4 regions of the Lysinibacillus sp. UGB7 genome follow, and region 2 is predicted to be linked to each of the others. Evidence: riboswitches for the same ligand, from Rfam matches in the RefSeq annotation. Region 2 holds a riboswitch; each other region holds the start of a gene.
The links. Region 2 has a riboswitch for S-adenosylmethionine ahead of ACOMCU_RS07020 (MetQ/NlpA family ABC transporter substrate-binding protein). Riboswitches for the same ligand answer to the same signal wherever they lie in the genome.
Positions count from the first base shown of each region.

Region 1 (8,068 bases), on a different contig from region 2:
ACATCGCATTCTTTAACACACACAATGGCACGAAAAAAAGCGTGTGAAAACGGTGGTCGAGTAGCGACTATGCCTGGAGTTACATTAACAATGCTAGAACAAGGTGCACTCCATGCCGATGCGCATGAAATTGAAGAACTTGTAGAAAAGTTTGTAAACCTCCTTGATGTTGCAAAAGAGGTACGCATTATAAAAGATGGGCATGAGTTAACTTTTAGTGTAGCAAACCGTAGTGGTATCCGTTCGACTGGTATTGTGTGCAATGCAGGAGATTATGGCAATATCCCTTCTGGAGAATCCTATATTGCACCTGTTGAAACATCCGCAAATGGTGATATTTTAATCGATGGTTCTATTGCAAATATTGGTGTATTAACTGAGCCTTTATTGTTAAAAATCCGTAACGGTCGCCTGGAAGAGGCAATTGGTCGAGATGGTGAACGATTACTGGAGCTGTTAGGGGAGGGGCATGGTCGTATCATCGCTGAATTCGGGATAGGTGCAAATAAAAGTGCTCTTTTATGCGGGAATGTGTTGGAAGATGAAAAAGTATATGGCACTATTCATATCGCATTTGGCAGTAATGTCCCATTTGGTGGTACAAATGCTGCGAATGTCCATATCGATTGTGTCGTAAAAAATCCAACAGTTTATTTTGATGGTAAACAAGTAATTTAGATAAAAATTGAGCGTGACTTCAAAGGTTTTGAAGCACGCTTTTTTCAATTGAATTGGCGAACGGGTGTCAAAATCTTATCTGTTGATTGTTATTACATCATTACACTATAGTAAAAATAAATGTATCCCTAAGTAAGGCTGTAAAATGATATAGCACATAGATTTTACAACATCACAGATGAGGAATGTCACGACTTGTTAGTGATAGATTTCACTCAGTGTTTGACATAATATTTCAATTAAATAAAATGATACTTTCGCTACATTAAGAGTATAGGAGTTGACAATAGTGTTTTCATTTATTGATTTAAATGGCTACAAAGTAGATTTAAGTTTTACAAGAGGTGAGTTTAAGGTGGAACCTAAACATGTCCTCGTCTTTTTAAAGCATGATAATAAGTGGCTATGTACGATTCATAAACGACGTGGGGTTGAAGTTCCGGGGGGGAAGTTAGAACCAGGTGAAACATTAGAACAAGCAGCTATACGTGAAGTATTTGAGGAGACAGGTGTACACGTGAAAAATCTTATGTGGTTTGCAGAATATGCTGTTCATGATGAAGTATTATTTTGTAAGACTGTCTTTACTGCACAATTTGCAGGTCAGGAACAAATAGATTTTGATTTAGAAACATCAGGTATGATGTGGCTGACCGATGAAGAGTTTGCAAATCATCCAAACTTAAGCTTTCATATGAAGGATGAGGGTATGCAAAAAATGCTAGAGGAAGTGAAGCGTTATGACAACAAATGGTGAAATAGTAGAAAAACGACCATATCCTTCACCAAACCCCACTATTCGTTTAACCGAAATTACTTACATGTCACAAGGATTACGAGTAAAGGGGTTATTAGCTGAACCAAAAGCAACTGGTACATATGATGGCTTTTTATATTTACGAGGTGGCATGCAAAACATCGGCATGGTCAGACCGGCGCGAGTGGCCCAGTTTGCCGCACAAGGATTTATCGTATTTGCCCCTTATTATCGTGGAAACAGAGGCGGTGAAGGTCGAGATGAATTTGCAGGTCAGGACCGTTTCGATGCCATATATGGAGTGGATGTGTTAAAACAATTTTGTAATGATAATATTCATGTATTTGGCTTTTCACGAGGTGGAATTATGGCACTGTGGACGGCCATTTTACGAAAGGATATTACTTCTGTGGTGACATGGGCTGGTGTTTCCGATGCAACAGCAACCTATTGGGAGCGCACGGATATGCGGCGAATGATGAAGCGTGTTGTCGGAGGTACCCCGAATCGTGTACCTGAAGCTTATGATGCACGGACCCCATTATTTGAGATTGAGCATATAACTGCACCAGTTCTCATTATTCATGGACTACGAGATGAAAATGTTGATATTGAACATGCAAGACAGCTAGAGTTTTATTTAAAGGATGCTCAAAAAATTTATGAGACATGGTACTATGAAAAGCTAACACATTTTTTCCCTTCCGAGGTGAATCGATTAGTAGTACGAACGCTTTGTAATTGGATGAAGGCACAATAAAAATAAAAACAGTTACTCTAAATTATAAAGTAACAAGTCTGACTGTGGACAAACTCAAAAAATTGAGTTTGTTTACAGTACTATATGAACACGTTGATTTCCGCTACGGAGAATGCTTTTCGCTCAAGCTTTTCCCGCAGAAGTCGCCGCCAGCGATCCAATCAACTAATGTACGTCTATAAATTATTTGGGTAAAGGATTATTACGCCGCTGTCCATATCTTTATTGATTTGACACATGTGAAGCGAGTGCAAAGAAAGATTTTTAGCTTATGATTTTTATTTAGTTTTCTCTCATGCTATCATTAATTTGTTAGAATTTTCTATTATTAGAAGGGGTGAAGGAATGGAGCAATTACTTGTGGATGTAGGTGGGAGAAATTTAGCTGTTACACTTGATGGGCAAGGAGATAATACCATTGTGTTTTTACATGGCTTAACTGGACAGCAACACAATTTTTATCATTTAGTCCAGTTGTTAAAAGCTGACTTTAAAACGGTATCTGTGGATCTGGCAGGGCGAGGAGAAAGTGACCCATCCGAAACGAGTTCTGTACTGCAACATGCAAAAGATGTAGCAATATTACTTGAAAATCTAGCAATCGATGAGCCCATACTTATTGGGCATTCCATGGGTGCATTTATCACGTCGATTATTGCTAGTGAGCATCCGCATGTCAAAGGAGCGGTTTACTTAGACGGGGCATGTCAAATCGACCCGGCTCTGAGTGCAGTACTTCAGCCTTCACTTGGCAGACTTGAAAAAACATATTTGTCCAAGGAACAGTACTTACTAGAAATGCAGCAATTATATACAATGTTAGGTATCACATGGTCTGAAGAAATTGAACAATCGGTGATGTATGAAGTAATCGAGACAGATGGCATTTGGAAGAGTAGAATGCATGTCCAAAATATTAATGAAGATATAGAAGGCTTTGTAGAATACGATCCAAAAGCAGTAGCAGAAAAAGTTACCTGTCCTGTACTGTTAGTGATGGCGACCGGAGCAATCGGCCCTTTGCCTGCATTGTTCGCAGAGCCGCTATTTCGAGATACAATAAATTATACAAAAAACTTACAAACTTTTGTGACGTCTAGCAATCATTATTCCATGGTAGGCAATCAACAGCCAGAGATGAATCAGGCTATTTATGAATTTGTAAGATCGTTATAAAGAAAACTTTTACAATAGAAGTAAGAATATTCAAGTCCAGAAAAAGTCACTTGCTTTCCGCGGACGAACCAGCTAGCCTCCTCCTTCGCTACGCTTCGTGCGGGGTCTAGCTGGCCCGTTCCGCAGGAGTCTCGCAGCTTTTTCCTCTCTTTGCGGAATTAAGGATTGTTGTGCTATGATTTCTAAAAACTTACAGAATGAACCCAATCAATTTGGAATTATTACGATTGATCAAGTGACCATTCTTATCTTTTGCTGCCATGATTTTGAAGAAACTCGCTACTTGGACATGGCGAGAAACGCAACAGTGTATGTAGTGCTCGTAAGAGACACTGACTTTACAAACGTACACGCCATTTGAATGAAAATCACAGAAAATATCAAAAGGTTTCGGGAATGACCAGCATTTCCGAAACCTTTTGGCGTTTAGCTTATTTTAATGGGCCACCAAGTTTTGTGATGGCTTCAGATACGTTTGAAAATTTCTTGAAGTTGTCATTGAATAGACCGGCAAGTTCAGTAGCTTTTTTATCATAAGCCGCTTTATCAGCCCAAGCATCACGTGGGTTAAGCACTTCTGTTGGTACACCTTCAACAGCTGTTGGAATGTGTAAGCCGAATACAGCGTCTTGAATTGTTTCTACGTTGTTTAATTTTCCATCGATTGCAGCACGTACCATTGTACGAGTGTAAGAAAGCTTCATACGACTACCAGTACCGTATTCGCCACCAGTCCAACCAGTATTTACTAAGAATACTTGTGCACCGTGCTCATCGATTTTTTGACCTAGCATTTCAGCGTAAACAGTTGCTGGAAGTGGTAGGAATGGAGACCCAAAACATGTAGAGAATACTGGTTCTGGCTCTGTTACACCACGTTCTGTACCAGCAAGTTTTGAAGTGAAACCGCTTAGGAAGTGATACATTGCTTGTTCTTTTGTTAATTTACTGATTGGAGGTAATACTCCAAATGCATCAGCTGTTAAGAAGACGATTGTTTTTGGATGACCTGCAACAGACGGATCAACAATATTTTCGATGTATTGGATTGGATAAGCAACACGAGTATTTTCTGTTAAAGAACCGTCATCATAATTACATACGCGAGTCTCAGGATCAACTGCTACGTTTTCTAAAACGGAGCCGAAGCGAATTGCATTGTAGATTTCTGGCTCTTTTTCAGCAGAAAGGTTGATTGTTTTTGCATAGCAACCGCCTTCGATGTTGAATACGCCGTTATCAGACCAACCATGTTCATCGTCACCGATTAATTTGCGGTCAGCATCAGCTGATAATGTTGTTTTACCAGTGCCAGATAAGCCAAAGAATAATGCTACATCGCCAGCTTCACCAACGTTTGCTGAACAGTGCATTGACAGGATACCTTGTTCTGGTAATAAGTAGTTCATAATACCGAAAATAGATTTTTTCATTTCACCAGCATACTCAGTACCACCGATAAGGATGATTTTCTTTTCTAGAGAGACTATGATGAAAGTTTCAGAAGCTGTACCATCGACTGCAGGATCTGCTTTGAAGTTAGGAGCTGAAATAACTGTGAAGTCAGCAACATGAGAAGCTAATTCTTCTTTTGTTGGACGGATAAATAATTGATGACCGAAAAGATTGTGCCAAGCGTATTCATTAATTACTTGGATGCCTAGTTGAGAGTCTTTGTCAGCACCAGCAAATCCTTTGAATACGAATAATTCGTCACGTTCTTTTAAATACTTGATTACTTTTACATATAAGTTGTCAAATACTTCAGACGAAATGGGTTGGTTTACTTTTCCCCAATCAATTTTATCTTGTGTATCTGCTTCTTCTACCATATATTTATCTTTAGGTGAACGACCAGTGTATTTACCAGTTTCCGCACGCACTGCGCCATCTACTGTTAACATTGCTTCACCACGAGATGTAGCTTTTTCAACTAATTGTGGTACTGAAAGTTGAACGTTAATGTTCCCGCCGCTTAATAATTCCTTCAGTTCGTTTGAAATTTCTACTGAATTCATCGATTAAATACCATCCTTTTTTATAGTATTCCCTTGTGTTTGAGGGAGTTTTTCTTAATTTCAAAAATAGTATAACACATTCGCTTAAATAATCTATACTAATTCAGAAATTATTTTTGCGATTTTATTACTTTTCAATAAAACGACATAAAACGATTGACAACGGTTGACCTTTTACGTAAGATGAGAAATTGAACGGATACTCTTATCCCGAGCTGGTGGAGGGTCAGGCCCTGTGAAACCCGGCAACCTGCATGAACGATTTCACGACATGCGTTGGTGCCAACCTGATGCAAGGGGACAGCCCTTGAACGATAAGAGTGAAAGGTTACGAAGTCATTATTCCTTTCCTCATGTAAAGTACACGTGAGAAAAGGATTTTTTTATTGATAAAAATGAATGTAAAGGTAAGTATGTGCACTTCTTTCCTTATTATAATGACGGATCTTTCGAAATCCTCGTGTTAAAAGCAGCAACGGCTTGGAGTTCAATCCTTTAGGAGCGAACTTGACATGGGTAATGAGTACCGTATTAATTTCGCAAATACTATTTGTAAGAGTAATAGGAGGAAAACCAAATGACAAACCGTCGACTGTTTACATCAGAGAGTGTAACAGAAGGACATCCAGATAAAATTTGTGATCAAATTTCGGATGCCATTTTAGATGCCATTTTAGCAGAAGATCCAAATGCACGTGTAGCGTGTGAAACAACTGTAACAACAGGCTTAGTACTAGTAGCAGGAGAAATTACTACTTCTACTTATGTAGATATTAAAGGTATTGTCCGCGATACAGTCGCTGAGATCGGCTATACACGTGGGAAATATGGTTTTGATGCTGAAAACTTAGCTGTTCTAGTAGCAATTGGTGAGCAGTCACCTGATATAGCGTTAGGTGTTGACCAAGCATTAGAAGCACGTGAAGGTTCTATGACAGATGCAGACATCGAAGCGATTGGAGCAGGTGACCAAGGCTTAATGTTTGGTTACGCATGTAACGAAACGCCTGAACTTATGCCATTACCTATTAGTTTAGCGCATAAATTGTCTCGTCGTTTAACAGAAGTTCGTAAATCAGGTGAACTAGCATATTTACGTCCTGATGGTAAAACACAAGTGACGATTGAATATGATGAAAATAATGTTCCAGTTCGTGTAGATACCATTGTTATTTCAACGCAGCATGATGAAGAAGCGACACTTGAACAAATTCAAGCTGATTTAAAAGCATTAGTAATTGCGCCAGTGGTTCCAAGTGAATTACTAGATGCCAATACAAAATATTTTATCAACCCAACAGGACGCTTCGTAATTGGTGGACCAAAAGGTGATGCAGGTCTTACTGGTCGTAAAATCATCGTTGATACATACGGTGGCTACGCGCGACATGGTGGTGGCGCATTTTCTGGTAAAGACGCTACAAAAGTGGACCGTTCAGCAGCATATGCTGCACGTTACGTTGCAAAAAATATTGTTGCAGCCGGCTTAGCAGAGCGTGTTGAAGTACAGCTTGCCTATGCTATTGGTGTAGCACAGCCAGTATCCATCGCAGTGGACACGTTCGGTACGGGGAAAGTAAAAGAAAGCGAAATCGTTAAATGGGTACGTGAGTTATTTGATTTACGTCCAGCTGGTATCATTAAAATGCTTGACTTACGTCGCCCAATTTACAAACAAACAGCAGCCTACGGTCACTTTGGTCGAACAGATTTAAACGTGCCTTGGGAAAACACAGATAAGGCTGACGCATTAAAAGAAAAAGCTAGTCTATAAGTCGCTTTTCAAAAATGCCTAGTTATGTTTTCATAAAGATACACTTTCGTTACATGAAAGGGGACTAAGAATATTCTTAGACCCTTTCTTTTTCATTAGAAGTCATTTTTGCAAGGATTTGTAATACTGTCCTTTTTCTGCGTATTCTCGCACGATGCGTTCCATATCTTCTATATCTTCGGCGTTTAATTCACGTACAACTTTTGCCGGACGTCCTAATGCTAAGCTATTAGGAGGAATGACTTTACCTGGAGGTACAAGACTACCTGCACCAATAAAAGCACCCTCTCCGATTTCTGCTCCATCTAAAATAATTGAGCCCATCCCAATCAAGGCGTTTTTTCGAATCGTACAGCTATGTAAAGTGACTTGGTGCCCAACTGTTACTTCATCTTCGATAATCAAAGGATATTTTGGACTTTGATGTAAGCAACAAAGGTCTTGAATACTTACACGTTTACCAATAATTGTAGGAGATACATCACCTCGAATAACAGTATTAAACCAAATTGTCGTTTCAGCACCTATTGTAACGTCGCCCGTAATGGTCGCATAGTCGGCAATAAAAACAGATGGATCGATTATTGGTGTTTTATCTTTAAATGGATAGATCATAGAAATCGCCTCTTTTCTTTCTTTGATGTAATATTATCGTATCAAATACGCAACTTATTGGAAATATAAAATTAAAATGTGCAAAATACTTAGTTATAATCATTGTGTAACTATTTTTTAGGAGGACTATGTGAATGTGGAAATGGGAAGCTGATGGACATGCGAAAGCTGTGATTGCTATTCTTCATGGTGCTTATGAAAATCATCGCTGGTATGCATGGCTTATTGAAAAACTTAGAATGGAAGGCTTCCACGTAGTCATGGGGGATTTACCAAATCATGGAACAAAA
Region 1 covers NZ_JBMGUV010000021.1:54,290-62,357, reverse strand. The annotation lists gene ACOMCU_RS18125 (aminopeptidase) at 1-678, shown strand, start outside; gene ACOMCU_RS18120 (NUDIX domain-containing protein) at 968-1,435, shown strand; gene ACOMCU_RS18115 (alpha/beta hydrolase family protein) at 1,419-2,195, shown strand; gene ACOMCU_RS18110 (alpha/beta fold hydrolase) at 2,541-3,371, shown strand; gene pckA (phosphoenolpyruvate carboxykinase (ATP)) at 3,803-5,389, opposite strand; SAM riboswitch class I at 5,592-5,710, shown strand; gene metK (methionine adenosyltransferase) at 5,967-7,163, shown strand; gene ACOMCU_RS18095 (gamma carbonic anhydrase family protein) at 7,266-7,778, opposite strand; gene ACOMCU_RS18090 (alpha/beta hydrolase) at 7,913-8,068, shown strand, end outside.
Region 1: another riboswitch for S-adenosylmethionine. It lies ahead of metK (methionine adenosyltransferase); the one in region 2 lies ahead of ACOMCU_RS07020 (MetQ/NlpA family ABC transporter substrate-binding protein).

Region 2 (8,068 bases):
GTAGGTGCGGCACTTGTCAACTGACCTGGTGTTTTAGAGAATTTTGCAGGAAAGCCGAGTGTACGCATTGGACCTGCGATTGGGTGATCATAAGACAGTACCATACCACGTTGTAAAAGATGTGGGTCATACAAAGTTTGATGATATGAATAAATAGGGCTAGAAGGTACGCCATGTTCATCTAAAAGCTCTAACCAATGTGTTGCGCTATGTTTGAAGAGTTCGCTTTCAATTTCAGCTTCTAATGTTTTAACATTTTGCGCACGTAAGTAATTCGTGGCAAATTGCGAATTGTCTAACCAATCTGGTCGATTTACTACGTTGTTTGCGAAAATTTCCCATAGCTTTTGATTGCCAGCACCGATTAAAATATAGTCATCCTTTGTTTTAAAGCCTTGATAGGGTGCAGATACACGGTGTGCGGTACCTGTACGTTCAGGCAATTGCCCTTCACCGAAATAAGCAGCAGCTTCCCAGACTGTCCAAGCAAGACCCGATTCTACAAGTGATACATCCACATATTGTCCTTCACCTGTTCGAAGCTTATAAATATAGGCCATTAATATAGATTGTAGAGCTGTTTGTGCGGCGGCAATATCATTCACGGCAAAACCAACTTTGACAGGTCTGCCATCAGGTTCACCTGTCATGTGCATTAAACCGCTAAGTCCCTGTGCCATAATGTCATAGCCACCTTTTTGACTATAAGGCCCTGTTTGTCCATAGCCAGAAATGGAGCAGTAGATGAGCCCAGGATTAATGGCTTTTAATGTATCATAATCAATACCTAGTTTTTTTGTCACACCGGGACGATAATTTTCTACAAGAACATCTACAGACTGAATGAGTTCTTTGAATAATTCTAATCCTTCAGGCGTTTTTAAATTAATACAAACCCCTTTTTTATTACGGTTGACCATCATATACATATGACTTTCTTCATTAATGAAGGGACCCATTGACCGTGTGTCATCACCATGTGGATATTTTTCAATCTTAATGACTTCAGCGCCCATATCCGCTAACACCATTGTGCAATAGGGACCTGCAAGGACTTGTGATAAATCAACAACTTTTAAGCCTTCTAATGCTTGTTTCATATGCCATCAACCCCGTTATTTTTCACTAAAGTGACATTGCGTAAATCCTTCACAGATGTAGCGCCCGCTAATGCAATTGAAACTTTTAATTCATCATATAAATTCGTCATAACTTTTTCGACGCCTTGTTGTCCGTCAAGTGCTAGGCCATAAACGAAAGGACGTCCAATCGCTACTGCATCAGCACCTAAAGCCAGTGCTTTGAGCGCATCCATACCGCGATAAACACCACTATCTAAAATTACAGGGACTTGTCCTTTCACCACTTCAATAATTGCAGGAAGTGCATCAAGCGAACCAATGACACCGTCTAATTGGCGACCGCCATGGTTGGAAACGATAATGCCATCTATGCCATTGTCTACTGCCAATTTGGCATCTTCAGGATGTAAAATACCTTTTAGCAAAATGGGTAATTTTGTACGGCGCTTTAATTCACGCACATGTTCCCAATTCAATGTAGGATGGAAAACATTTTGTAACACACCTTGCACATACGATTCAAAAGAATCATCTGGTAAAGAGGCCATAAAAACAGGATCATTGACATAATTGCCGCGTGCGTAGCCAAGCTTTAAAGGCGAGAATTGATTACGTACATCTTCTTCACGCCAACCGAGCATCACTGTATCCACAGTCAAGACAATGGCTTCAAAGCCAGCAGCCTCTGCGCGAGCAGCCATACTGTAAGCAATTTCTTCATTAGTAGACCAATATAATTGGAACCATTTCGTCGCATTCGGAGCTGCTTGCGCAACATCTTCAAGTGCGTAACTGGAAACCGTACTTTGAATATAGGGAATTTTTAAACGATTGGCTGCGCGCACAACGGCTAGCTCACCATCCTCATGTGCCATTTTATTCATGCCAACGGGTGCAAATAACAACGGTGTTGGATGTATTTTTCCAAATAATTCAATCGTCGTATCGATGGTTGAAACATTATTTAAAAAGCGTGGGATAATAGAATATTTTTCGAAGGCAGCGCGGTTATTACGTAATGTCTGTTCGCCACCTGCACCAGAGCGCACATAGCCATAAGGACCAGCATCTATTTTATCAGCAACAGCCTTCTCTAAATCAGCAAAGGAAATAGGGAAGGGGGCTTGTGCATTAATATTTTTTAATAGTAAATCGCCATTTGTTGTGTTTGTCATCTTTACTACCTCGCTTATTTATTGAAAATGGGCTTTCTTTTATTTATAAATGCTTGAATGCCTTCGTTATAATCATCAGAGCTAAACGAATCAAGAATTATTTGCGCTAGTTCTTCGCTTTCTTCGGTCTCGCCATCTACAATTGCTTGGATAATTTTTTTACTACCCGCATTGGCAACAGATGATTTACTTAATAAATGATGGGCAAACTGTAATGTTGCATCTTCAATTTGTGCTGGTTCATGTAATGCCGTTATTAAGCCAATGTTTTTACCTTCATCAGCTGTAAAGATATTCGCTGTATATAAAATCTCTTTTGCTTTGGCAACACCAACAATATTAATCAGTCGTTTGGTACTTTCAAGGTTATAGACAATACCAATATTCGCAGCTGTAATACCAAGCTTACTTTTTGGCGTCGCTAATCTGAAGTCACAAGCATTGGCTAGTTCTAAGCCGCCACCAATTGCTAAGCCTTGGATCATCGCAATTGTAGGCTGGGGGAATTTATAAAGTGCATCAATGGCTTTCAAAGCTAAATCGTTGTAGGCTTTCGCATTTTCAGCCGCATAACGAATATCTAAAAATTCACTAATATCAGCGCCAGAGCAAAAGGCAATGTCATTTACTCCGCGCACGGTTAATACTTTTACAGAAGAATCCTTACGTAAAATTTCTAGGTTATCTACAATGGCTTGGAACATCGCTTTCGACAAGGAATTACGTTTATCAGGACGATTTAACACTAATGTAGCAATATAGCCAGCTCTCTCTACATATAATTCAGTTGTCATGCGAATCCTCCTATTAGTCTTTTTTTAGTTTTGCAGCAAAGCGGTTACCAAGAGATTGGATACTTTGGACAAGAATTATTAAAATAAAGACAGTTGCATACATCACATCAACTTCATAGCGTAAGTGACCATAACGATATGCTAAGTCACCTAGACCACCAGCTCCGACCATTCCCGCCATTGCAGTTGCTCCGATAAGGCCAACAGTGGCGATAGTTAGTCCTAAAATAATGGATGGACGAGCTTCACGTAGTAATACATGCCAAATTATATGACGACGTTTAATACCCATTGCCGTATAAGCTTCCACGACCCCAGCATCCACCTCTAATAGCGCTGTTTCCATTAAACGAGCAATATAAGGGGCTGTATAAATGACAAGTGGAACAATGACACCCTTTACGCCAATCGTTGTCCCAACGATTATCTTCGTAAATGGTAAGATGAAGAACAGTAAAATGATAAATGGTACAGAGCGAACGATATTAATGAGTAAATTGACAAGTTGATACAAAAATTTATTTTCAAAGGATTGTCCAGGGCGAGTTAAAACAATTAAAAGCCCTAAAGGAATACCGATTAAGATCGAGAAGAATAGGGAAATACCAACCATTTGGAAGGTTTCAATCATAGATTTTCCAATAATGTCAGACCAATTTGTAAAAAAGTTTTGAATGCTATCCATGTAGTTCGCCTCCCAAATCCTCAATGGCTACGCCGTTTTCTGTAAAAAACGTAAGTGCTTTTTGTACGATATGTACTTCACCATGTAAATGAACGACAATATTACCGACAATGCCATTTTTTAATTCAATAATATTGGCTGTTAAAATGTTAGGCTGTACATCGTAAATTTTGCTTACTTCGGCTAGTAAAGGTTTCCCTGTACTTTCGCCTAGAAAAGTTAAACGAATGACACTACCTGAAACATTTAACTGTTCGATTAACGTAGGGGATAAATTCCGTTGTGAAATAGTATTTAAAAATTTTCGAGTCGTTGGATGTTGGGGTCTAGCAAATAGCTCAATAGCGTTCCCAAATTCTACGACTTTACCAGCTTCAAGAACCGATACATCATCGCAAATTTTTTGTATAACATTCATTTCATGCGTAATTAGCAAAATCGTAATGCCAAGCTCACGATTAATTTTTAGCAATAGCTCTAAAATGGCTTCCGTTGTTTCGGGATCGAGTGCACTTGTTGCTTCATCACTTAGTAAAATTTCTGGCTCTTGTGCAAGTGCACGAGCAATCGCAACACGTTGTTTTTGACCACCTGATAATTGACTTGGATAGCTATCTAATTTCTCTGTCAGACCAACAATTTCAGCGTACTTGGCCACACGATTTTTCACTGCCGTATCGTTATAGCCAAGTAGCTTTAACGGTACGGCAATGTTGTTATAGACCGTTGCCGTTTTTAAGAGATTAAAATGTTGGAAAATCATGCCGATCTTTTGGCGTGTTTGGCGAAGATCATTTAATGACAGGGTTGTAATATCTACGTTATTAATGAAGACTTTGCCTGCTGTTGGACGTTCTAACAAATTCACGCATCGAATAAGTGTACTTTTTCCGGCACCACTGTAGCCAATAACCCCATGAATTTCACCTTTTTTCACATGAAGATTAATGCCATCGACTGCTTTGACAGTACCTGTTTTTGTTTTGAATTCTTTTGATATATTTTGTAGTTGAATCATATGTTACTTCTCCTTCCTAAAGGAAAAAGTTACCGTTTAGACGGTAACTTTTGTCGTGTTGTATTACCAGCTTGGAATTACAGAACCATCGAATTCTTCCTCAATAAATTTACGTACTTCGTCAGATTGATAAGCATCTATGAATTTTTTAATCGTTGGGTCTTCTTTGTTTTCAGCACGCACAACAATGTAGTTTACATATGGAGAGTCAGTAGATTCTAAAAGAATGGAATCTGCTTTAGGATTAATGCCAGCTTCAAGTGCGAAGTTCGTATTAATAGCCGCTACATCTACTTCACTTAATTGCTTTGGAATTTGTGCAGCTTCTAATTCAATGAATTTGAAGTTCTTTTTGTTTTCTTCCACATCGTGAATGGATGCTGTCAGGCCAGTGCCTTCTTTTAATTTAATATAGCCTGCTTCTTGCAGAACAAATAAGGCACGGGCACCGTTTGTCGGATCATTTGGCAAACCAAATGTTGCACCGTCAGGAATTTCATCTAATGATTTATATTTTTCAGAGTATACACCCATTGGATTTAAAATTGTTTTTCCAACAGGCACTAAATCTGTATCATGGTCTTTGTTAAAAGTATCTAGAAACGGTTCATGTTGATAGCTGTTGGCATCTAAATCACCTTGTGATAATGCAGTATTCGGTAAAACGTAATCAGAGAAAGATTTTAGTTCAACCTCTAAGCCATTTTCTTTTGCTACTTTCGCAGCAACCTCAGCAATTTGTTCGTGTGGGCCAGATGTTACGCCAACTACGATTTTATTTTCATTAATAGCCTCGCCATTACCTTTGCTGTCTTCCTTACTACCGCAGCCGACTAATGCCACTGCTAATGTGAGACTTGCTAAACCTACTAAAAATTTGCTTTTCTTTTTCATGAAAAATTACCTCCAAAATTGTTTTATCGGTTTTTGAAAATAAAAAAAACTCTCTTACAAACTTAAGAGAGGCTCATGAAAAGATGTCCTCTCTTATCTTTCAAACGGATATCGTTTGCAGGATTTAGCACCTTCCCTAAAAGGGGGGTTGCCGAGCTTCATAGGGCCAGTCCCTCAGCTACTCTTGATAAGAGATTTATAGTATTTTTGTAAATCCGATAGAACTAATATAATTTATAGGTTATATTAAGTCAATGAATATTTTTAATATTTTATAAAATTAAATTATAATCAATGAGGTTTTTGGAGGATAGAAATTGCTGTGAAGACGATGGTGCTGGGCGTGAAGTCTCCTCAGTGATATGTGAATATAATTATTCAGGGAAAGAGGTTTTTTTATGTCTGTAAGGGTTAATTATGGAGTAGGGTCATTTGGTAGAGTTATTAGTGCACGCATTTTAATGGGGACAGATATTGTTGAGGGAATTGAGGCTGTATGTGAAGAGAATGGAATTGAATCAGCAACAATTGTTAGCTGTATCGGTAGTTTTCTAAAAAGTAGCTTTGTTTATTTAGTACCAGATGAAACAGCTAAAATTAACGTACGCTTTAGTGAAATAATTGAAAAGGAAGGGCCGCTTGAATTTATACAAGGTTCTGGCGTTGTCTGTAAGCGTGACGGCATCTATGAAACGCATTTTCATGGATCGATGAGTGATCAATGGGGGTGTGTGTCTGGCGGCCATTTGATTAAAGGTGGCAGTCCAGTTATTACCGCAGATGTTGTTTTAGCAGAGGTGCAGGGCGTACAGCATTTTAGACGTTTGGATGAAGAGACAGGACATGTTCAATTTTATCCGCTAGAAGAAGGATTAAAGAGTCCTCGACAAATAAATAAATAAATAAGAAAAACTGTCCAATCAGTATAAACACGTTGATTGGACAGTTCGTCGTCTAATGAAATAACTTTAATTTCTCAATTCTCATAATGGCTTCACGTAAGCGTTCCTCACTAACAAGTAAGCCAACACGGACAAAGCCTTCACCATAGTCACCAAAGCCATTTCCTGCAGCGACCGCAATATCTGCTTTATCGAGTAACAAATCGGCAAATTGCTCACTTGTATAACCGAATGGAACAGGAAGCCATGCAAAGAATGAACCTTTTGGTGCTGTTACCTGCCAGCCAATTCGTTGGGCTTCTTCAACGAGAACGTTTCGACGCCGCTCATAGGTTGCTCTTAGCTCTATCGTACAATCCTGTGAGGAAGTAAGGGCTATAGCGGCTGCCTGTTGAACGGCAGGGAATTGGCTACAAAATAGATGATCCTGAATAACATTAATCGCTTCAATAATTTTGGGGTTTCCAACGGCAAAACCAATACGCCAGCCGGCCATATTAAACGTCTTAGATAACGTATACATTTCAATGCCGACATCTTTTGCGCCCTCAGCTTGCAGGAAGCTGATAGGCTTATTGCCATCAAAGCCAATTGCGCCATAAGCAAAATCATGTGATACGATAATATTGTGCTCTTTTGCAAAACGAACTGTTTCTTCAAAAAACTCAAGTGTCGCTGTACCACCAGTGGGATTATTCGGATAGTTTAAGTAAAGTAACTTGGCACGGGCTTTTACTTCGTCTGACAAAGCATTATAATCAGGCAAGAAGTCGTTTTCCGCAAAAAGCGGCATGACATCAAAATTAACATCACCTAGTACAACGCCTGATAAGTAATCAGGATAGCCTGGATCAGGTAACAGCATATAGTCGCTAGGATTTAAAACAGCCAGTGGTAGTTCAACAAGGCCGATTTTTGTACCTCCGAGAATGACCACCTCTGTTTGAGCATCAATGTCGACATTGTATTCACGTTTGTAAAAATCAGCTGCAGCTTGACGCAATTCTGCTATACCACGAAATGGAGAGTATTTATGATGTTGCGGGTTTTCAGCTGCTTGTTGTAAGGCTTCGATAATATGTGGAGGTGTAGGCTGATCGGGATTGCCTTGTCCAAGATTAATAACATCTCGTCCTTCTGCAAGGGCCGAGTTGACTTTGTGCACAAGTGCCGCGAAAAATTGAGTTGGCAGTTGCTGTAGTTTTTTAGAGAATTCCATGTACTTTCACCTTTTTCAGAATATAATAATTATTGTAGATATGTTGCAAATAGTATTACTTTTTTTACATATTGTCTAGAGGGGGAATGAAAAATGAAAATCGGTTGTATTCAATTAAACGTAGGTTTTGGCAAAGTAGAAGAAAATTTTGCTCGAGCAGAGGAAAAGATTCGTGAGGTCGCAAGCCTTGGTGCAGAGATGATTGTACTACCAGAGATGTGGAATACAGGTTATGCGCTTGAAAAATTACCAGAGCTTGCGGACGTCGATGGCGAGCGTACAAAATTATTTTTACAAAA
Region 2 covers NZ_JBMGUV010000005.1:162,097-170,164, forward strand. The annotation lists gene ACOMCU_RS06995 (CaiB/BaiF CoA transferase family protein) at 1-1,100, opposite strand, end outside; gene ACOMCU_RS07000 (alpha-hydroxy acid oxidase) at 1,097-2,257, opposite strand; gene ACOMCU_RS07005 (enoyl-CoA hydratase/isomerase family protein) at 2,272-3,051, opposite strand; gene ACOMCU_RS07010 (methionine ABC transporter permease) at 3,065-3,736, opposite strand; gene ACOMCU_RS07015 (methionine ABC transporter ATP-binding protein) at 3,729-4,754, opposite strand; gene ACOMCU_RS07020 (MetQ/NlpA family ABC transporter substrate-binding protein) at 4,818-5,648, opposite strand; SAM riboswitch class I at 5,739-5,842, opposite strand; gene ACOMCU_RS07025 (PPC domain-containing DNA-binding protein) at 6,047-6,550, shown strand; gene ACOMCU_RS07030 (pyridoxal phosphate-dependent aminotransferase) at 6,603-7,769, opposite strand; gene ACOMCU_RS07035 (carbon-nitrogen family hydrolase) at 7,863-8,068, shown strand, end outside.

Region 3 (8,068 bases), 110 kb from region 2:
TCGCTGTTTCATCATTGTACGTCCCAAGTTGTACATATCGTCGTAGCTGTGATTTCACACGTGCCAAAAGCTCTAATGGATGGAATGGCTTTGTGACATAATCATCGGCTCCAACGGATAAGCCATGAATTTTATCGCCGTCTTCCGCCTTCGCACTAAGCATAATAATTGGAATATTGCGTTCTGCACGGATTTTAAAAGTTGCCGTAATGCCATCCATATTCGGCATCATAATATCCAAAATAATTAAATGAACTTCATTGTTCTCAAGCTGCTCCAGTGCCTCTACACCGTCAGCCGCTTTAATAACATTGTAGCCTTCGTTTTTTAAGTAAATTTCAATACCATCACGAATATCTTGATCGTCATCTGTTACAAGAACCGTTAACTTCGTCATGATATACACCTCGCTCTCAAATAATAGTGTACCTTTCAAATCTTAAAAACCAGCTAGCATAAATATGAAGAAATTCTTAAGCTTTTTCTCATCAATATAGAATCACACTTTTCTTCCCCCCATCGTTAGCACAACAATGCTCCCAAGCAACATCGCTACCCCAAACCAGGACGACACACTTAAGTATTCACCAATAAGGAATACACCCAGCATCGCTGCAGTTAAAGGCTCCGCTAAGGACAATGTCACCGCCGAAGAGGAACTAATCCTCTGAAGACCACTTAAAAATAATAAATAGGCTACACTTGTACACATGACGCCCATAAAGAGCATTGTCCATAAGTTATGTACTTCCATTAGCCAGCTAAAACCGCCATTCATCGAAAACAGGCCTAACAATAATGCACAGAGTGAAAATGTCATTGCCACTGCAGGCAATGCCTCTTCTTGCGCCATTAGCTTTTTACTAAAATTTGTATACAACGCAAAGGATGCTCCCGCACAAAGAGCTAGCACAATACCGCCCAGATGAACTGCTTCACCACCACTATTATTGAGTAATAAAACACAACCGAAAATCGCCATTAATGTTGCCATACCCCACACCTTGTTTGGGCGCATTTTCCAAAGCAACCATTCAAACACACCTGAAAATACAGGAGCGCTGCCAATTGTTGCAACTGTTCCAATAGCTACTCCTGTTAAACGAATTGACGAGAAGAAGAGTCCTTGGAACAATGCGATACTTACAGCCGCTAAAATGGTCCATTTCCAAGACCATTTACGTAAGGATATTTTACGGAGCATTACTGCTACAACTAATAATAATCCGCCTCCAATGCTTGAACGAATCGTCGCTACAGCAATCGGTGAAACGCCATTATCTAAAAATGTTTGTACAGTTCCTGTCATCCCCCATAAAATTGCGGCTAGAAGAACAAAAAATGGATATCGTATCATTTGGCTCCTCCAATCTATACCATTAACAATAACTATACAGATTTATCCAAAAATAGACAATTCCTATTTTCCCTCTTGTCTCTTCTACGTTATTAGGCTTTCTGCTAAAGAAAAGTTATAATAATAACAACAAAAGGAGCGAGCGATTATGTACAAAACAATTGAAGAAACAGCTATTGAGCTTGGTATGCCAGAACACCAAGTACAACGTCTTGTATACGAGGGACGTATCCGCTCTGTCTATGATGGCAAGCAAGTACTTATTAACAGCGGTCAATTCAGCACTTACTTTGAACAATTAGAGCGTATTAAAGAGGAAATTGAAATTTGGCGTAATACACCCATTCCCGAAGATATCGATATCAAAGATGAAGACTAAAAATACCAGGCACCCAAACAATTCAGAATTGTTTGGGTGCCTGGCACTATATCGTTACGACAAAACCTGCTCGTTTACCTATAATCTCAGCGTAATCCTCGACCATAACACTTGCAGTTGGATACATACCTGCACCAGGACCGACCAGCGTTAATGTACCGATGTAATTTGTATCCAATGCTACCGCATTATTAACGTCGTCAACTGGGTAAAGTGGATGTTCTTTATCTACTAATTGCGGGCCAACCTTTGCTACCACACTACCATCAACGAGCTTTTCAACCTCTGCCACATGGCGATAACGTAAGCCTTTTTCATATGCTTCTTTTACTTGCTGTGCCGAAATACTATCTATACCAATGACTTCAACATTAGCCCAATCTGGTTGCTCACCAAATGCTAAAGCACTTAAAATCATTAGTTTTTTGAAGGCATCTTGACCAGATACGTCATTATATGGATCTGCCTCTGCATATCCTAATTTTTGTGCTTCTATTAGAGCAGTATCGAAAGACCAGCCCTCTGCTCGCATTTTCGTTAAAATATAGTTACATGTACCATTTAAAATTCCTTGGATACGATTTACATCATTCACAAGCAAAATATTTTTCATCGTTTTAATAACAGGTACACCACCAGCTGTTGTTGCCTCGAAGCCAACAAAGACACCATTTGCTTTAGCAAGTTCTTGCAGCTCTAAACCACGCTTCGCAAACATCACTTTATTTGCAGTAATCACATGACATTTATGTTCAACAGCACGCTTCAAATAGCCAAAAGCCGGTTCTTCATTGACGATTGCTTCAAAAACAACCTGCATACCTGACTCTGCTAAAACTTCATCCATACTTGTTGTCATCAAATGTGCTGTACCGGGTACGCGTTCACGGCTAGCATCTGTAACTAAAATTTTCGCTACTTCTAACTCTATACCTAATTTATTTTTAAGCTCTACTCGCTTTTCATTTAAAATATGATAAATACCTTGACCTACTGTTCCAAATCCTAATATTGCTGCCTTTATAGTTGCCATTCCTGTTATTCCCTCCAACGTACACTTCCGCGGTTTTAATGAAGTTAAAAATCTGTGCCTCACACAAATTCAAATAATTCAAAATTCAACTTAAAGAAAATTGTAACGTAAATAAATACTTTACACAAGAAAAATCTTTCTAGGATGGACATTTGTTTTCCCTAGACGTGCAAAAGAAATCGGTTTCATTCCCTTTATTATACGTTTTTTCAGTTATTCTATAATTATTGAACAAAAATCGACGATTGCTTTATAAAAAAATTACGTCTTTCTTCTATTATATATATGTATGTAAAGACGTAATATAGAATTGTTCTTTTGTAAGATAGTAACAAATATTTTTCCCTTTACACACGTACAAAGTTTAGAACTAACAGAGATGTCTTTTTCCTCATCAAAAATAAATACATGTAGCGTAACAATCACTTCTGTTTCGATTTAATTAGCCTAATTTGCAAAAAAAGCTCATTCCCTATAGCAGTAGAGAATGAGCCGATTTTATATAAGGGAGAATTAGCTTACTTTTGTTAACAACAAATATCGGTAATGAGCTAAAGCTACTTGCACAAGAATCTCTTCTTCTTGTGTAAAGTTTGGTATTGGATATGTACGCTCAACTAATTGAAATGTACCATATCTTAAGTAATACTCTGTTGCTGGTAGTGAAATATGATTTGTACCATACGCTTGATAGCTCTCGAAAACCTCTCGCACCGCATAGCTTCCTTCTTTCGTGTGCACCGTTTCCTTAAAAGCAGTATGGCCAAAAGTTTGATGCCATTTTTTTTCGACGATCGACAGTAAGCTTTGAATAGAGATGTTGTTGACAAACTCATGACACTCATTTAACTCGTAAATAAAATAAGACGCGACGTTTTGTGCACTATAAACATTTCCCATTTCAAACACTCCTTTTTCGATCCGTTTTTTTAGGAAAGAGTATAGTAGCTGGCTATGCTACTACACTCTTATCCCGCTATATATTCAAAAGTGGGGGAGCACTTATGAAAACAATGTTAATCGTAATAAATTTCATCGACCACATCAACTATCTGTTAATAGGATGTGTACTATTTTTACAGAGCCTTTGATTCTAAAAGCCCTATCAATGAACATCTATCGAATGAGATAAGATGTGATTGTATATATATTCACTGTCGTTCTTGGTTGGTAGCCCTCGAACCTTTAACTTAATCCCTAGTATATAGCATGACTTTAACGATGTCAATAATACTTATAAAATTACTAGGTATTACTTGTTTGAAATTTCAGATTAGTTACCGAATGAGGTGCACGCTTTATGTAGTAACGTTTACGCATTGCCAAATGAGGCTTTTCACATGAGAAAATACGTAAACGTTACAACACGCAAGCATCAATATCTGAATCATATTTTGTAAAGAATTATGCTTCTACCTCTTGTTGAGCTGCAGTTACTTGTGCAATAGCTTGTTCTAAATCAGCAATAATATCCTCTATTGCTTCCAAGCCAATAGATAAGCGAATAAGCGACTCAGATACCCCAGTCTGGATTAATTCTTCAGCAGATAACTGTTGGTGTGTAGTAGATGCTGGATGAATAATTAATGATTTTGCATCCCCTACGTTCGCTACGTGTGAGAATAATTTGACACTATCAATTAGTTTGCGCCCTGCTTCACGTCCACCTTTAATGCCAAATGTAAGCACGGAACCGAAGCCATTTTTCAAGTATTTCTTCGCTAAATCATGGGTAGCGAAATCTTCTAAACCATTGTAATTTACATACTCCACGGATGGGTGGTTACGTAAATATTCAGCTACAGCTAATGCATTTTCGTTGTGTTTAGGAATACGCAAATGAAGCGTTTCTAAACCTTGTAAAAAGTTAAATGCAGCATCAGCGCTTAAGGTTGGTCCGAAGTCGCGCAGTAATTGCACGCGCAGTTTTGTGGCAAATGCAGCCGCTGCTGTATCGATACCGTAACGTATACCATGGTAGGAGGCATCTGGCTCTGTAAAGCCAGGGAATCTTCCTTGTGTCCAGTCAAACTTCCCTGCATCTACAACAACTCCACCTAAAGTTGTGCCGTGACCACCAATCCACTTTGTTGCTGAGTGGACGACAATATCTGCACCAAAATCAATTGGTGTAGAGCCATACGGAGAAGCAAATGTGCTATCGATAATGAGAGGTAAGCCATTTTCATGTGCGATGTTAGCAACTGTTTCAACATCTAATACTTTTAAGCTTGGGTTGCCGTATCCTTCAGCAAATATGGCTTTTGTTTTTTCGTTAATAGCTGAACGGAAATTTTCTGGGTTTGTTTCATCTACAAAAATAGTTTTAATACCGTAGTTTGGTAATGTATTTGCTAGTAAGTTATATGTGCCTCCGTATAAAGAACTTGCTGCAACGATTTCATCGCCTGCACCCGCAACATTTAAAATCGAAAATGCGATAGCCGCTGCACCAGATGAAAATGCTACTGCTGCTGTCCCACCTTCTAATAAAGCAACGCGTTTTTCAAAAACGTCGACAGTTGGGTTTGTAATACGTGTATAAATATTGCCCGCTTCTTCTAGAGCGAAAAGACGTTGCGCATGAGCAGTGTCTTTAAATACGAAAGCTGTTGAACGGTACACTGGGACTGTACGAGAGCCTGTGACTGGGTCTGGCTCTTGGCCTCCGTGTAGTAGTAATGTCTCTGGTTTAAAATTAGTCATTTTTGTTCCTCCTAAAATGGTTATTTTTTTACGATGGTACCGGAGATGAGGAGGATTTTCTGTAGAAAACAAAAACCCTCTTCAGTTAAGAAGAGGGTTGCGGTTGCAAGTTTTCCTCCCCTTATCTGCCAGATCCAAGTAAGAATCTGTAGGAATTAGCACCTTAGCAAGTAGGTTACTCACTGGTTGCCGGGCATCATAGGGCCTATCCCTCCGCCGCTCTTGATAAGAGTATGTGATTCAATTTCCATCGTTGTTACACAGTATAAACATAGAGTTTTTTTCTGTCAACACTAAAATTTCATTTTTTCTGAAACTTCTGTCTGTTCCTTTGCGTAATATGAACACATACACTACATTAAAATATATTTTTTGAGAGGAGTATTTTTATGGTAAAAGCCTTGATAATTTTTCTTATTGTTGGCTATCTCATTGGCTGTCTTCACGGCTCAAAAGTAGCGCAATTTTTATCGGGGGTAGATTTAAAAAAAGCTGGGCATGGCAATGCAGGTGCCTCCAACGCAACACTTTCGCTCGGTTGGAAATACGGTTTATTAGTAGCGCTTATCGATATTGGTAAAGGCGTTGCCGCCATTATTGGGGTGCATCTATATTTAGCTGACGCTTCGCATTTAACTGACGTACAAATTTGGCTCTTAACCTATACAATTGCAGCGGGTGTTATATTAGGTCATAATTTCCCATTCCATATGGGCTTCAACGGGGGAAAAGGGACTGCTTCGATTATAGGGATTTTACTTGCCGTCGACTGGAAAATTGGGCTATTTGCACTCATACTATTTGTCATTTTATCATTTGCTACTAACTATTTAATCGTTGGCGTACTAGAATTTTATATTGTATTTTGTACAGCGACTTATTTATGGATTCCAGGAATAGGGCCAACAATAATTGCACTTGTACTCTTTGGCATAGCACTTGTCTTACATATTGAAAATATTAAACGACTGATACAAGGTACCGAACCTAAAGTAACCGCTGCCTTTAATAAAAAATAACCCTATCACATTGGGTATTATTGTATTTTTTGTGACCGTCTATTTTCTCGTTATCACGTATTACCGCTACAAACAGAGCGTTTTTTACATTCATTTACTTTTTACAATAAATAGACAAAATTACTTTCTTAAAAAATACATTTAACTAACCGATGTTATGAGAAACTAAGGTCATATTTATCTTTAGAAAGGATGTATTAGTATGTCTACTCTCGAAAAAGCAGCACCTAAACGCAATTTAAAGCCATTTTGGATAGGCCTAGCATTTGCCGCACTAATTATTATTACCTTTTTACCAAATAGTGGCGACTTACCCGTGGCAGGTCAACGTGCTTTAGCGATTTTAGCTTTCGCAGTCATCCTTTGGGTAACTGAAGCCGTATCGTATCCTGTCAGTTCCGCCATGATAATTGCGCTTGTGACAGTGATGCTGGGACTGGCCCCTTCAATGGAAGATCCCACAATAGATTTAGGTACTTCCAATGCATTAAAAATGGCATTAAGCGGATTTAGTAACTCTGCGGTTGCACTAGTAGCCGCCGCTCTGTTCTTAGCCGCAGCCATGCAAATCACTAATTTACACAAACGGCTTGCTTTATGGATTTTATCGCTAGTTGGAACAAAAACGAAGGCAATTGTATTCGGTGCTATTTTAGTATCGATCGTACTTGCATTCTTCGTACCCTCTGCTACAGCACGTGCTGGTGCAGTCGTACCAATACTGCTTGGCATGGTAGCAGCATTTGGCTTACCACGAGATAGTCGCCTGGCCGCTTTACTCGTTATTACATCTGTCCAAGCAGTTTCTATTTGGAATATCGGCATTAAAACAGCCGCAGCCCAAAATATGGTTGCCTTGAACTTTATCAAAGAACAGTTCGGTGTAGATATTTCTTGGGGTGCTTGGTTACTTTACGCAGCACCATTCTCCATCATTATGTCGGTGGCTCTATTCTTCATTATGATTACTTTAATTAAACCTGAGACAAGCAATATTGCAGGCGGTAAAGATGTAATTAAAAAACAACTTGCAGATTTGGGTCCATTAAAGGCACCTGAGATTCGGTTAATCATAACATCGATAGTACTTTTATTTTTCTGGGCAACAGAAGACAAACTTCACCCATTCGATACTACAACGGTCACAATTATTGCAATTGCGATCCTGTTAATGCCAAAAATCGGCGTTTATACATGGAAAGAAGTTGAGCCGCATATTCCTTGGGGGACAATAATCGTCTTCGCAGTAGGAATTATGTTGGGGACAGTGCTGCTGAATACAAAAGGTGCAACATGGTTATCAGATACTGTATTCGGTTCACTAGGTCTTGATTCTATGCCAATTTTAGCAACAATCGCGATTGTTACGCTTTTCAATATCCTTATTCATCTCGGCTTTGCAAGTGCTACAAGTCTAGCTTCCGCATTGATTCCTGTATTTATTGTGTTAGCTTCAACGTTAACTGCAAATGTCGATCAAGTCGGTTTCGTGTTAGTCCAACAATTTGTGATTAGCTTTGGTTTCTTATTACCGATTAGCGCACCCCAAAACATGCTTGCCTACGGTACAGGTG
Region 3 covers NZ_JBMGUV010000005.1:53,658-61,725, reverse strand. The annotation lists gene ACOMCU_RS06635 (response regulator transcription factor) at 1-397, opposite strand, end outside; gene ACOMCU_RS06630 (DMT family transporter) at 500-1,357, opposite strand; gene ACOMCU_RS06625 (hypothetical protein) at 1,506-1,736, shown strand; gene ACOMCU_RS06620 (homoserine dehydrogenase) at 1,783-2,769, opposite strand; gene ACOMCU_RS06615 (hypothetical protein) at 3,283-3,669, opposite strand; gene ACOMCU_RS06610 (O-acetylhomoserine aminocarboxypropyltransferase/cysteine synthase family protein) at 4,174-5,475, opposite strand; SAM riboswitch class I at 5,594-5,707, opposite strand; gene ACOMCU_RS06605 (glycerol-3-phosphate acyltransferase) at 5,865-6,494, shown strand; gene ACOMCU_RS06600 (DASS family sodium-coupled anion symporter) at 6,697-8,068, shown strand, end outside.
Region 3: another riboswitch for S-adenosylmethionine. It lies ahead of ACOMCU_RS06610 (O-acetylhomoserine aminocarboxypropyltransferase/cysteine synthase family protein); the one in region 2 lies ahead of ACOMCU_RS07020 (MetQ/NlpA family ABC transporter substrate-binding protein).

Region 4 (8,068 bases), on a different contig from region 2:
ATTCAAACTGGTTATTTAAAGAGCTATCACGATTTATTTAGCTATGCTGTACAAATTGAAGCGATAAGCGATACAAACCTTGAAACTAAAGCTCATATGCTGGCGATGGTTATCGATAATATTGGGAATTTCATGCTAACTGGCAGCAAATTAGATTATAAAGGCATTTGGAAAGAAGCTGTAGAAAGTGTATTGAGAGAGCAACCGCTATGACGAAGGTGCATGCTAGTCAACGTATTGAAGGACTTGATTTTGCTCGAGCCTTAGCGATGTTTGGTATGTTGGTTGTAAATTTTGGTGTCATTACGGGCGCAGAGGGGAATGGCCCTACTTGGTTGATAGGGGTTCAAAGCCTCTTCCAAGGACGTGCATCTGCCATATTTGTCATATTGGCTGGGATAGGAATCGCGTTGATGACAGCCAAGGCAAGAGCTACAGAATCCCCTTCCCTTATACAACAAAATAGAAAAACACTATGGAAAAGATCGCTTTTCCTGTTTGTGTTAGGTATGGTTTTGTATGCTGTAGGCTGGTCAGGGGATATTTTACATTATTATGGTGTATACATGCTGATTGCCTCATTTTTTATCGTGTCCTCAAACAAAACAATCTTGTTGTTAACAAGTGTGCTGTTAGTTACGGCACAAACGTTTCAAGTAATCTTTAATTATATGGCAGGGTGGAATCCACAACAGTTTTTATTGGAATATCTTGATTTTTGGACTTTAGAAGGGTTTTTGAGAAACTTGTTTTTTAACGGCTATCACCCTGTATTGCCATGGATTTGTTTCTTTTTCATAGGGCTAGTTTTAGGACGTTTCGATTTAACGAAAGATACCATAAGAAAAAAATTGCTGATTGCTGGCCTTGCTATAACGGTAGTAACAGAAGTCATGTCAAAAGTATTGATGAATGTAACAACTAAGTCCGTTCTGGATGCGGATAGCGCATGGTTTCTCTTTGAAACAGGGCCAATCCCACCGAATGTCTTTTACATTGTTTCCAATACTGCAACGGCACTTATTGTCATTGTTGTTTCCATTTATATCGCCGAAAAATTTGCTGAAAATGGACTGATACGTGCCATTATCCATACAGGTCAACTGACATTGACCCATTATGTAAGCCACGTCTTTATAGGGATTGGCATTTTAATAGTGTTAAACCGACTTGAGCATCAAACGATAGCGTTTTCCCTACTATTCTCGTGTCTTTTTTTCGTCGGCAGTATGCTATTCTCTGTACTATGGAGACGAAAATATAATAGAGGCCCCATGGAGATAATAATGAGAAAAGTAACAAAGTAGAGGAGCAAGAATTCGCTAAACAAAAATAAATAAGCTGCCTTACATAAGATAAAGGGCAGTAAGAACCTTCCAATAAACGTTTACGTCTTGTTATAAAAAGGGGTGGGATAATGGGTTTTTGGTATTTCTTACTATTATTTTTAGGGCTATTTTTAGTCATTAAAGGGCTCTTTATGAAAAAGCCATCATTGTTTGTTAACAAAATTAGTTTCGTATTAGTAGGGCTGTTCTGTATGTCATTATCATTTTTTATGTTCTCAGCAGGAAGTGCCGAAATAATGGCGAAATTGTTGAATATGAATTAAAGAGGGGGACGATTCTTACTTAATTGCCACTCGAATACACTGAGTAAATTATCTTATGAAGATCTAAAAATCAATTAATAAAAAAGGACACATATGGTGTCTTCAGATTGTAGACAAACTCAAAAAAATGAGTTTGTTTACAGTCTTTTTTCTTTTAAATATAGAAGCACTAAATGAATCCGTTGATTTCCGCAACGGCGGACGCTTTTCGCGGGCATGGCTTCAGTCTCCTCGTCGCTACGCTCCTGCGGGGCCTTTTCGCTCATGCTATTCCCGCAGAAGTCACCGCCTGCGCTCCAATCAACTAATGTACGTCTATAAATGATTGATGTCATAGCTAGGATGAAGAAAAATAGTAATATGAACACGATCAATTAGAAATGCTGGCAATTGACCAAATGGTGCCTGAAGATCATTTAGTACGCAAATTGGAAGCTTCTTAAATCATTTGTCTAACTTTTTTGGGTCAGATCAGATCTCGGAAATACTTTATGTTTACAGTCTTTTTTCTTTTCAAATAGAAGCATCTATATGAATCCATTGATTTCCGCTACGGCGGACGCTTTTCGCGGGCATGGCTGCAATCTCCTTGCGGGGCCTTTTCGCTCATGCTATTCCCGCAGAAGTCACCGCCTGCGCTCCAATCAACTAATGTACGTCTATAAATGATTGATGTCATAGCTAGGAAGAAGAAAAATTGTAATAATGAACACGATCAATTAGAAATGCTGGCAATTGACCAAATGGTGCCTGAAGATCATTTAGTACGCAAATTGGAAGCCGCTCTTGATTTTAATTTTATCTATTCATTCTATTCTAAATGTACTTATCGTAAAGGATGACGGAATCGGTCAGGTAGGTAATGAAGAGTGTGACCCTAATAATCATGAAGGATGGGCTTATATCAAAGTATTTCTATTAAATGGAAAAATGTCAATTGCAAAATGCACTCCTACTGGCTTATGTATTATTATTTTTATTCCCATGAAAGGGGAGGAATCCTAACAATATTTTATTAATAGATGACCACGCTCTGTATATGCCTCCAAAGAAAAAAACATCCGTTCGCTTATTTTGATTATAAGCAAACGGATTTTTTTACAAAATGAACCATTTTACTCAATTCCTTAGTATTCAACTAAGTTTTGTAATATTTATATTGACAATAGGTTTTCAGAATTATAGAATTATTTCCAAGAAACGTAATACTCTTATCAAGAGAGGTGGAGGGACTTGGCCCAGTGAAGCCTCGGCAACCGACTATATCGGTGCCAAATCCAGCAGAGATTTCTGAGAGATAAGGGGGTCCATCGAATCATCCTGATGCGTTGACCTCTTTTGTACAAAAAAGTATATAAAAGAAGGGGTGTATCTAATGTCTCAAACAGCAAAGACTGCTGACATGAAGTTACAAGCAATTGCCAAGGCCATTGAAAATCTACAATTTGGCGAAGTGCATATTACCATTCAAGATGGTGTCATTGTGCAAATTAATCGACTTGAAAAGCAACGATTTCCACAGAAAAATAAAGAATAATCGCAGCTGACTAGGAAACTGGAGGCCACATCATAGGCAAGGATCATTTCCTTCGCCTATATGTGGACTTTTTTATCCCGCAATAACGGTCAGTAAGACGCCCATCTTGAGTGGAAAGAAGGAATCAAGTCAACTGACCGATTTTGCCTGACCGGCACAACTAACAATCAGCAGTATGAAGAAATTGCTACGGATGGAAGTTTTACTTTAATTGGCGGCACTTAATAAGGGGCGAGTAAGTTGAAAATAAGATATGTTATGAATATAGGTGTGCTGAGTAGTATTTCTATTGTATTAATGCTATTTAATTTTCCACTACCACCGTTTCCGAACTTCCTACAGGTAGATTTTAGTGATGTGCCTGCCTTATTAGCGGCTATAATGATGGGACCCGTAGCGGGCATTTTAGTGGAGCTATTAAAAAATATGCTGGATTGGCTATTGTCTGGAAGCATCACAGGTGTACCGGTGGGGCATATAGCCAACTTCGCAACAGGTGTGTTATTTATTATCCCTGTTTATTTTTTCTATACAAAAATACAGCGTGTGAAGGGACTTATTATTGGTTTGCTAGCGGGTACTGTTACGATGGCAGTTGGTATGAGCTTACTGAATTATGTACTCTTCTTACCGATGTACACATTGTTTTTAGGGATGGAACCTGTGAAGGGTGCCTCCTTAAAGGATATGATTGTTTTAGGGATTTTACCATTCAATCTTGTTAAAGGTGTCATGGTGATGAGTGTGACATTGTTAGTATTCCGGAATATTCGTGCTTGGCTGAACCAACAACGCTTGAAATATAATCGTGCTTCATAAACAAGAGAAATATAATTGAAAATGGGTCGCCCTCGCCACATGGCAGCCCTTATTTTATTTGATTCCGCAATAACGATCAGTGCAAAGATGAGACCGAGTTAACTCGTAAAAACCCGATTAGTTCAACTACTAATCAGTGGGAAAGAAGCAACATCCCACTGAATGAAGTTTCACTTTATATCGACAAGGTTAGTTTCTGTTAGAGCTTCGAATAGCTTTTGAGAATCTTCGGTGTTCAAATGCACGTATTGCTGTTCTCCTTGCACGACTTCAATTGTATCTTTACTCGGACTGATCCAAACAGAGTATGGAATGGCCTTGGCATGAATATCTGGATTGACAAACTGAAAAATGAATTGGTAATCAGCCTCTCTGGCCATATCTACTTTCATCTGTTTCCATTCAGCATTATGAAGTATTTTTTTAGCAATCTTCACTTTTTTTGCATTGGTGATTTCCTTAAAGTCTTCATATGTACAAGTATCATTCATTTTTTGAACCTCGATTCTTTGCCGCTCCATACCGGTGCAACTTGCAGCAATGAATACGAACAATACAAGAACAAGTACTTTTTTAAAATAGAACATCGTTTTCTCATTCCTCTCACTATATGATATCGATTGAAGGAAGTGGTTGATGGAAATGGAAGGGGGGAAGGTGATAGGGAACAATTTTTTAAGCCGATTTAATGCTTTATCAATAGGCGTATTCTATATTGTTTATAGTTTTTTTGGTTGCCAATTCTAACTAAGTGAAGCCTTTTTTTATTTTAGTAGAGTAGAAAATTCGGTATGCCTGTTTTTTTAGCAATTTTTCCTGCTAGATGAATGAAAGTGGGTTATCCATCAAAAAAAGGAGTTACTTCAAGTTGTGAATTTGAGGTGACTCCTTATCTGTATTGAATTAAGTAAATTTTCTGCACGAATGCAAACCATCTGCGTAAAATGAGTAGAAGAATCACTTGTTTTTTTAGCATATGCCTATCGGGAACTGAGTCTACTCGTAAAAACTTGTAGGGATTTGCCCTAAATGCCGGCGATGGTAGAGCAGGGGTTCTTTCTGCGTATTATCAATTGCCAAGACTTGCCCAATGAAAATCGTATGGTCGCCTGCATCGATTTGTTTATATGTTTCGCATTGTAATGTGGATAATGTATCATGTAAAACTGGTAGACCATGTACAGAGGTGGACCAAGTTGTTTGAGCAAAACGGTCAGGAATTCTACTAGCAAATAATGTACATAAACGTGCTTGATCGCTCGCTAAAATATTAACTGCAAATTTTTTTGCTGCTAAAAAATGAGCATGAAGTTGCGACTTTTTATCGAGTGACCATAAGATGAGAAGCGGATCAATTGAAACAGATGCAAAAGAATTTACGGTTAAGCCAATAGGTTCGTTTGTGTCATTAAATGCTGTAACAACTGTGACGCCTGTTGGGTAATTGCCTAGAGCTTGTTTAAATGCTGTTACTTTATCAGTCATGAAAATCACCTCTTGTTATGTTATTTTGTCCCGCATAAACGGTCAGTAGGACGCCCACCTTAAGTGGAAAAAAGAGCTCGAGTACACGAAGTGGTCGATCAACTGACCATAAAAGCCCGATTGGTTCAACTATCAATCAATGAGTTGCCGTTAAATTCGGAAAAATTTATTGGAAACTGTTAATCATCTCGTAATCTTCGAATAATAAGACGGTTGCATAGCCTTCCGCAAAACTATGAAAGCGAGAAGTTAGATTTGATACGCTCGGCTGTAGTATGTTGTAGCGCCTTTTTTACAGCGAACTGCCAACCTATAGCATGTTGTTTATTTAATCATACGATAATCCGTCCTGTTTGTGAATTAAATGCCGAAGCAGCATTTTTCGCGGCTAATTCTATTCCTTTTGTAAAATGAGGAGAAGCTTTTGATAAGCCGAAAATGCAACGTCATATGGGTGTCATAATAGACAAAGATTTCTTAACTATTAGAAAATTCTTACTATTATTTTAAACCAACAAAACTAACAGGTAAAGTATATAATAAAAGAATGAAAGGGGGAACAATCATGACTTTATATTTCGACCATTTAGTTCATCAAGTCCAATCACCAGAAAATATAAAGGATTTCTTAAATAAGCGGAATATCCATACAGTGAATGGTGGACAACACACGATGTGGGGAACGTATAATACGTTAAGTTATTTTGGCTTAACGTATATTGAGCAAATTGCTGTCTATGATCGCGTGCTATTTGAGGAAGCGGCGAAATTACCTTATACATTACATCATACGTTTAAAGAAAACAAGGAGCGTTACGGGTTTTCGCGTATGGCTTTACGTACTACAAATATTGACGAAGAGGCAGCTCGTTTACGTGCACTGGGGCTAGAAGTTTACGGACCAGATGCTTGTAGTCGCACACGGCCAGATGGCTCAGTTGTGAAATGGAAGCTATTACACTTTGGTCAGCCAGAGCAAGCCATCGATTTTCCATTTTTAATTGAATGGACAGATGATGATCAAGAGCGTTTTGCACAATTAGAGGCCAGTGGAGCAATCAAAACGACACAATCTATTACGATGGAGTCCGTGCAATTTTATGTACAAGATGCGGAAGCTACGGTACAACGATGGCGAGAAGTATTACAATTGCCCGATCCTGACAGACAACCACAATGTATTTCCTTACAATTACCGAATATGCGCTTGGATTTTTATGAAGAAGCAGTGGCAACCAACATGATGCTTGGCCGCAAAAGTGAAGGTCCTTTTGGTGTAACCTTACAAGATACAGACCGCACAAAAGAAACATTAATCTTCCCAGCCGCATTTTATTGGATCAATCCATAAAGAACAGGCTGAAAAGAGAATCGCTGGTAGAAGAGCAGAAAACGCCGGAATCCCGAGAACTGATGGATAGAACAGCAGAACTGACGGATAGGAACGCTGAACTCACGGATAGAATCACTGGAATTCCGAGAATCGAGAATCGTCGATAGCTATCCAGAAAACCTATAGAAGTATTAAATCAAACCATACTTAAAACAAAAAGGAGCTGTTCTTTTAGTGAACAGCTCCGTCACGCTTAATTATAATTTCATAACATTGGATGCTTGTGGGCCGCGATTGCCTTCCACTACATCAAATGAAACCTTTTGACCTTCTTCAAGTGTACGGAAGCCTTCCTCTTGGATCCCCGTAAAATGTACAAATACATCTTCGCCATCATCACATTCAATAAAGCCATAACCCTTTTCATTATTGAACCACTTTACGATTCCTTGTTGCATAAGCATTCGCCTCCAGTGCGCTTGAATGTAAAACTATATCAACTAAGTCTCAGCATAATTGATAAGATGAAATAATTGCATTTTCTCTTAGAACATACCTGAATTGCTACTCGATGTCAATTGATTGTCGAAATGTTGCATAACTAGTTATGTTTTATTTCACAATAAAGTCTATAATGGAGTTGAACAACAGAGAAAGTAGGATGCCAAATGACAACGAAAAATCAACCATTATCAGATCTAGAAATCGCTAGTCAAGCGGTTATGAAACCTATTACAGAAATTGCGAAAGCTGCAGGAATTCCAGAGGATGCACTGGAACAATACGGTCGCTATAAAGCAAAAATCGATCCATTGAAGATTACAGCACATGGTGAAGATGCAAAGGTCGTATTAGTAACAGCGATTAGCCCAACTCCAGCTGGTGAAGGAAAATCGACCGTAACAGTCGGACTTGCAGATGCCCTTCATCAATTAAATAAAAACGTCCTTGTCGCACTACGTGAACCATCCCTTGGTCCAGTGATGGGCGTTAAGGGTGGTGCCACAGGTGGTGGTTACGCGCAAGTAGTACCAATGGAAGATATCAATCTGCATTTCACTGGTGACCTTCACGCCATCACAACAGCGAATAATGCTTTAGCAGCCTTTATCGATAATCATATCCACCAAGGCAATGTGTTAAACATCGATCCGCGTCGCATCATATGGAAACGCGTAATGGACTTAAATGACCGTGCACTAAGAAAAGTAGTCGTTGGACTAGGTGGTCCTGTACAAGGTATGCCACGTGAGGACGGTTTTGATATTACAGTTGCATCAGA
Region 4 covers NZ_JBMGUV010000013.1:8,734-16,801, reverse strand. The annotation lists gene ACOMCU_RS13240 (TetR/AcrR family transcriptional regulator) at 1-213, shown strand, start outside; gene ACOMCU_RS13235 (DUF418 domain-containing protein) at 219-1,307, shown strand; gene ACOMCU_RS13230 (hypothetical protein) at 1,418-1,612, shown strand; gene ACOMCU_RS13225 (hypothetical protein) at 2,399-2,617, shown strand; SAM riboswitch class I at 2,821-2,916, shown strand; gene ACOMCU_RS13220 (YezD family protein) at 2,988-3,149, shown strand; gene ACOMCU_RS13215 (ECF transporter S component) at 3,390-3,968, shown strand; gene ACOMCU_RS13210 (hypothetical protein) at 4,139-4,555, opposite strand; gene ACOMCU_RS13205 (flavin reductase family protein) at 4,965-5,453, opposite strand; gene ACOMCU_RS13200 (VOC family protein) at 6,019-6,804, shown strand; gene ACOMCU_RS13195 (cold-shock protein) at 7,044-7,244, opposite strand; gene ACOMCU_RS13190 (formate--tetrahydrofolate ligase) at 7,455-8,068, shown strand, end outside.
Region 4: another riboswitch for S-adenosylmethionine. It lies ahead of ACOMCU_RS13220 (YezD family protein); the one in region 2 lies ahead of ACOMCU_RS07020 (MetQ/NlpA family ABC transporter substrate-binding protein).